2 linked regions of the Catalinimonas alkaloidigena genome follow. The protein of the gene in region 1 binds, or shares a complex with, the protein of each later gene. Links are inferred from orthologs where the notes say so. Each region holds a gene or a part of one and is shown in the gene's direction. Other genes may lie near its edges. The genes, in order: BLR44_RS19710 and uvrB.

Region 1 (3,333 bases):
GAAAAGAGGTTTGCTTGTCCTGAAACTGGAGATAAAAGCAATTGTCTCGGTCACATTGGTAAAGAGCACCCGACGACGTTCCGAAGATTTCGACCATATCAGTAACAAAAGTAACCTTATTTAGACTTAATCCAAATACTAATGACGGAGAAATTTGGAAATGCTCTTTGTGGTCCGAGAGAGGAGAGGTTTGGGTAACCGTCTGTAATCCAGGAGTGCTTCAAAAAGATTTCTTGTCAGTTCCACCGGTGTGTCCACATTTCCAGCTATGATCTGACCGTACTTTACGGGGTGTAGCCTTTGGACACGCTTCCATGCCGTGTAGTGTTTCTTGAGACCAGCCTCCACCTGCGCAATTCGCATCAAATCAGGGGACTGCCCCCGCAGATGCCCGAAATCTCGTAACTTGCATATCCTGCAACGCAGAGCATCAAGAAATCACCCCTAACTTAACTTTAGCGACGATTCATGCGACTGAAGCTGGATTCGCTCAACGAGCCGCAACGTGAGGCGGTCCTCCATACCGAAGGACCGCTGATGGTCATTGCCGGAGCCGGCTCGGGCAAAACCCGCGTACTGATTTACCGCATTGCGCACCTGATCGAACAGAGCACGGACCCGTTCCGCATCATGGCCCTGACCTTTACCAACAAAGCGGCCAACGAAATGCGCCAGCGGATCGAGAAGATGATCGGCAACGAGGCGCGGAACATCTGGATGGGTACCTTCCACTCCATTTTTTCCCGCATTCTGCGGTTCGAAGCCGAGCGACTCAATTATCCGAGCAACTTCACCATCTACGACACCGACGATTCTAAATCGCTGCTGCGGTCCATCATCCGGGAGGCGGCGCTGGATGACAAAGTCTACAAACCGAACGTGGTACTGGGGCGGATCTCGATGGCGAAAAACCGCTTGATTTCCTGGCAGACGTACATCAACGATCCGTTTTACCGCGCCGACGACGAGGTGGCCGGCCGCCCGGAAATGGGACGCCTCTACAAACTGTACCAGCAGCGGTGTTTTAAATCGGGGGCGATGGATTTCGACGACCTGCTGTTCAACACGAATGTGCTGTTCCGCGACCACCCTGACGTGCTGCACAAGTACCAGCATCGCTTCCGGTACCTGCTGGTCGATGAGTTTCAGGACACGAACGTCTCGCAATACCTGATTACCAAAAAGCTGGCTGCCGTGCACCGCAACCTCTGTGTGGTGGGCGATGACGCGCAGAGCATTTACGCCTTCCGGGGGGCGGATATTCAGAACATCCTCAACTTCGAGAAGGATTACCCCGAGCTGAAAACCGTGCGTTTGGAGCAGAACTACCGTTCGACCCGCAACATTGTCGAAGTAGCCAATTCGCTCATCAAGCACAACGACCGCCAGCTGCGGAAAGAAGTCTGGACCGACAACGAACAGGGCGACCAGATCGAGCTGATCAAAGCTTCGAGCGATGCGGAAGAGGCCCGGCTGGTGGCGACCTCCATTTTCGAAGACAAAATGAACGGCGCGCTGCGCAACCAGGATTTCGCCATCTTGTACCGCACCAATGCCCAGTCGCGGAACGTGGAAGAGGCCCTGCGGAAGATGAACATCAAGTACCGCATCGTCGGGGGGCTGTCGTTCTACCAGCGCAAAGAAATCAAGGATCTGCTGGCGTACCTGCGGTTTGTGGTCAATCACAACGACGAGGAGGCGCTGAAGCGCATCATCAACCTGCCCAAGCGCGGCATCGGCGATACGACCATCGCGAAGCTGATCGTGATGGCCAACGAAAACGACGTTTCGTTGTGGGACATCATCGGCAACATCTACACGGCCATGTCGGGGCGGACGGCGAACTCGATCGATGCGTTCGCCAACCTGATCAAGAGTTTCGACCTCGCTATGCAGACCAAGAATGCCTTCGAAGTGGCGTCGCAGGTGGCACGCGAGTCGGGCTTGCTGAAGGAACTCTACGAAGACAAAACTCCGGAAGGCATCTCACGTTACGAGAACGTACAGGAATTGCTGAACGCCATCAAAGAGTTTGTCGACAACCCGGAAAACGAAGACAAAACCCTGGGCACGTTTTTGCAAACCGTCTCGTTATTAACGAGTTGGGAAGACGATCAGAACAAAGATCCTGACCGGGTAACCCTGATGACCATCCACTCGGCCAAGGGACTGGAGTTCCGGAATGTGTATGTGGTGGGTATGGAAGAGGACCTGTTTCCCTCGCAGATGATGCTCAACAGCCGCGAAGATCTGGAAGAAGAGCGCCGCCTGTTTTACGTCGCCATCACCCGTGCGGAGAAAAAGCTCACCCTCTCGTACGCGCTGAGCCGCTACCGTTTCGGGAACATTCGCAGTTGCGAGCCCAGCCGGTTTCTGCAGGAGCTGGACGGCCAATACCTGAAAGTGACGCGCCGTTTCCGGACCGAAGAGGCCGCGCCGCGCCCCACGCGTTTTGCGGCGCAGTTCAAGCGGGCCGGTGCGCCGGTGAAACGCATTCCTGTGAATGGAAAGAGCGCCCATCAGCCCTCGGCCAATTTCCGGCCCAGCGACCCGATGCGCCTGAAGGCAGGCATGACGGTAGAGCACCCCAAATTTGGGTTCGGTACCGTCAGCGCTGTCGAAGTGCAGGGCAACGACCGCAAGGCCCGTATTAATTTTCAGCAACATGGCGAAAAGACGTTACTTTTGAGCTTCGCCAAGCTGATGATCCACGAGTAACCGGTGTGAGGGGGCGATGGCGTGATAACGCGCCCTCTTTTGAGCAGACGAAACGGTGCTTCGGCAGAGAAGGAAGGGCCCGCGCTACACGTTGAGGCGTTGGTGCCTATTGAACCAAACCCACTACCTGCATAGCTATACCCTGAGACCTGAGGTCTCTACCCATCTGTAATCAGTCATTTGCCTTTTGTAATTTTTAATTCCATGCCAGAGAGAGAAAATCTATTTTATTATTATACGGAAGATGAGGACATCATCCTGAAAGAATACGGCCGGAATGTGCAACGTCTGGTGCAGCACGTCATGAGCATTCCGGACCGTGAAGAGCGCACGCAATCGGCCATCGTCCTGGTGGACCTGATGCGGCAGCTCAATCCGAACTTCCAGAATACGCAGGATTACCACCAGAAACTCTGGGACGACCTCTACATCATGTCGAATTTCGAACTGGACGTAGACGGACCCTATCCCAAACCCGAGCCGGCCATCATCCATAAAAAACCACAACGCATGCGCTACCGCGAAGGCGAAGTGCGTTACAAACACTACGGCCGCAACTTAGAACTGCTGGTGCAGCGGGCCGTCGATCTGGAAGATCCGGAGGAGCGCGAGGCG
Region 2 (3,225 bases), on another replicon or contig:
GCGCTTCCTGCCTGATTCTTTCGCTGGCAAAGCACTCATTCTGGGAACCGGTGGCGCTTCGCAAGCGGTGCGCGCGGTGCTGGACGATTTGGGCCTTGCGTATCATTTTGTGTCGCGCCAGGCCACAGCCGATTTTACGTACAAGACCCTGACGCCGGAAATTTTGCAGGCGCACCGGCTGATCATCAACACTACTCCCTTGGGCACGTGGCCTAATGTGGCGCAAGCCCCCGACCTTCCGTACGAAGCTTTCACGTCGCAACATTATCTGTTTGATCTCGTGTATAATCCGGAAGTGACCGAATGTATGCACCGGGCAAAAGCGCAGGGGGCTCAAACTAAAAACGGCTTGGAAATGTTGCATTTACAGGCCGAGAAAGCGTGGGAGATCTGGAACGAACCCGTCTGACGCTTGGCCTTAATCCCAAGCCTTTATGCCATTTCAGCTATCCTCTGAATTTAAGCCTCAGGGTGACCAACCTCAGGCCATTGCTCAACTGACCGAAGGCGTCCAGCGCGGCGACCTGGCCCAGACGCTACTCGGCGTTACCGGTTCCGGCAAAACCTTCACCGTTGCCAATTTGGTGCAGGAGGTGCAACGCCCCACGTTGGTCCTCAGCCACAACAAAACCTTGGCCGCGCAGCTATACGGCGAGTTTAAGCAGTTCTTTCCAGACAATGCCGTCGAGTATTTCATCTCTTATTACGACTACTATCAGCCAGAGGCTTACATCCCCACCACCAATGTCTACATCGAGAAGGATCTGGCCATCAACGACGAAATTGAGAAGCTTCGGCTGAGCGCTACTTCGTCGCTGATGTCGGGCCGCCGCGATGTGCTGGTCGTAGCGTCGGTGTCCTGTATTTACGGCATTGGCAATCCGGACGAGTTCCAAAAGAACGTAATGCAGGTGCAGGTAGGCGATGTGGTGGCTCGCAACGTCTTTTTGTTTTCGCTGGTCAATATCCTCTACAGCCGAACGGAAGCGGATTTTAAGCGAGGCACGTTCCGTGTCAAAGGCGATACGGTCGACATCTACCCGGCCTATGCCGACTTTGCGTACCGGCTGTTCTTCTGGGGCGATGAAGTAGAGGCAATCCAGCGCATTGATCCGGAAACCGGCGCTAAATTTTCTGACGAAAAAATCATCTCTATTTTCCCGGCCAATCTGTTCGTAACTGGAAAGGACCTGCTGCACCAGGCGGTGTATGAGATTCAGGACGATTTAGTGATGCAAGTCAAGCATTTTGAGCAGGAACAACGCTATTTGGAAGCGCAACGCATCAAAGAGCGCACCGAGTTTGACTTGGAAATGATGCGCGAGTTGGGCTATTGCTCGGGCATTGAGAATTACTCGCGCTATTTTGACCGACGCTTGCCGGGGGCGCGTCCCTTCTGTTTGATCGATTACTTCCCGGACGATTTTCTGCTGGTAGTGGACGAGAGCCACGTCACCATTCCGCAGATCCGGGCCATGTGGGGCGGTGATCGCGCCCGCAAAGTATCACTGGTCGATTACGGGTTCCGGTTGCCTTCCGCACTTGACAACCGACCGCTCACGTTCAACGAATTTGAGGAGCTCACCGGACAGACCATTTATGTGTCGGCAACGCCCGGAGAGTATGAATTAAAACGTTCGGAGGGCGTAGTCGTGGAACAGATAATTCGTCCGACCGGCTTGCTCGATCCGGTCATTGAGGTACGCCCCAGCGGCAACCAGATTGACGATCTGCTGGGCGAAATCGACGAGCGGGTCAAGCGCAACGAGCGCGTGCTGGTCACGACCCTGACCAAGCGCATGGCCGAAGAACTAACGCGTTTTTTAGAGCGCCTGAATGTAAAATGCCGCTACATTCACTCCGAAGTAAAAACGCTGGATCGGGTGGAAATTCTGCGTGACTTACGCTTGGGGCTGTTCGATGTCTTGGTAGGGGTCAACCTGCTGCGCGAAGGCTTGGACTTGCCCGAAGTATCGTTGGTAGCGATCATCGATGCCGATAAAGAGGGCTTCCTGCGCGATAACCGTTCGCTGATTCAGACCATTGGGCGGGCGGCGCGTAACGCCAACGGGTCGGTGGTGATGTACGCCGATAAGATTACAGAGTCGATGCGGGCCGCCATTGATGAAACCAACCGTCGCCGTGCCATCCAGCAGGCCTATAATGAAGAGCACGGCATTACGCCGCAGACCGTACTGAAATCTCGAGAGGCTATTTTAGGGCAAACCAAAGTGGCGGATTCCAAGAAGAAAGAGATGAAGATGTACGCTGCCGATCTGGAAACGCCCTCTGTGGCGGCCGATCCGGTCGTGGCCTACATGGGCGAAGAGGAATTGACTAAGCTTTTACAGAAAACGCGCCGGAACATGGAGAAGGCTGCGAAGGAACTTGACTTTATCGAAGCCGCCCGTTTGCGCGACGAACTCTTCGAGTTGGAGAAGCTGGTGCAGGATCGCCAAAAGAAATAAGGCCTATTTTCGCCATTCAGCCATGTAACATTTTTATTTATCGTGATTCTGCGGAAATATATCGAATAGGTCTTTGGATGCACAATAAAGATGTTTACATTTGACATGTCCTCGGAAATCAGACATATTTCCGAACAAAATATTAAACTTTCCATAGCTGGTTGAAAGAGCCTGGAGTCGGCAAAGCGCAAGGCGCAAGCTGCTCCAGGTTTTTTTTTGACGTAATTTTTACCGCGTTTCCTCTCCAAGCGGGTTGCTAGTCTCTCCTGAAAATAACAGCTATAAAACCCTTTCGGTAAGCTGGTCTTGAAATTGATTTGCTTTTTGAGCGAAGGATTTGACTCATTCGTCAGCTTAAACGTGTTGAATGAAGGTTTGCTCTTGTTTGGTGTGAATAAAATATTATAAATTGAGCAAACTTTGTTTGAGTAATGCTGTTTTAAGTGCAGCAGATTCTAGTACCTCATCAACGCAAACTAAATTAATCTCAATTCCGCGTCTTATGAACAAATCAGTAAAGTTTTCTGGAGAGCAGCTTAGTCAACTCATCGGCTACTATCAGGAGCAAAAAGAGCAGCTCAATGCAGAAATGCAGGAACTGAAAGAAAAAGTAGCTTCGGTTTCAGACATGATCAAGCAACTGCAAGAGGCTCAAGGAGCTGCTGCTGCCGTATCGGGTGGAACCGAAAGCAAACCTGCTCCCAAGACCCGCGGTCGTAAAAAAGGAAGCACGGCAAAAGCCGCTACTGCCGCTGCC

What was found.
Region 2: the proteins of BLR44_RS19710 (region 1) and uvrB are in contact, whole or in part, in a crystal structure (PDB 7EGT), measured with the Thermus thermophilus proteins. The link is inferred for Catalinimonas alkaloidigena from one-to-one orthologs. Residues at the interface, in WP_096412145.1 of Thermus thermophilus: His654, Arg656, Phe657, Gln666, Asp668, Glu669, Lys680, Arg681, Leu682, Ser683, Lys685, Tyr686, Ala687; in WP_096411307.1 of Thermus thermophilus: Glu23, Leu25, Arg26, Asp27, Gly28, Glu29, Arg30, Phe31, Arg55, Glu326, Asp327, Phe328, Glu379, Ser382, Gln383, His398, Gly400, Arg401.

The regions. Positions count from the first base shown.
Region 1 is NZ_FNFO01000008.1:291,595-294,927, reverse strand. What follows is about bases 85-3,093. They hold BLR44_RS19710 (ATP-dependent helicase), read left to right. Parts: upstream 85-468; coding sequence 469-2,718; downstream 2,719-3,093. Other genes in these bases: BLR44_RS19705 (DUF4290 domain-containing protein), read left to right, coding at 2,923-3,093. Outside these bases: more of BLR44_RS19705, read left to right, coding at 3,094-3,333. UniProt on the Escherichia coli protein: A helicase with DNA-dependent ATPase activity. Unwinds DNA duplexes with 3'-5' polarity. Translocates on single-stranded DNA with 3'-5' polarity. Initiates unwinding more efficiently from a nicked substrate than double-stranded DNA.
Region 2 is NZ_FNFO01000003.1:391,694-394,918, reverse strand. The notes cover bases 51-2,951. They hold uvrB (excinuclease ABC subunit UvrB), read left to right. Parts: upstream 51-434; coding sequence 435-2,468; downstream 2,469-2,951. Other genes in these bases: BLR44_RS08800 (shikimate dehydrogenase family protein), read left to right, coding at 51-409. Outside these bases: more of BLR44_RS08800, read left to right, coding at 1-50; BLR44_RS08790 (hypothetical protein), read left to right, coding at 2,971-3,225. UniProt on the Escherichia coli protein: The UvrABC repair system catalyzes the recognition and processing of DNA lesions. A damage recognition complex composed of 2 UvrA and 2 UvrB subunits scans DNA for abnormalities.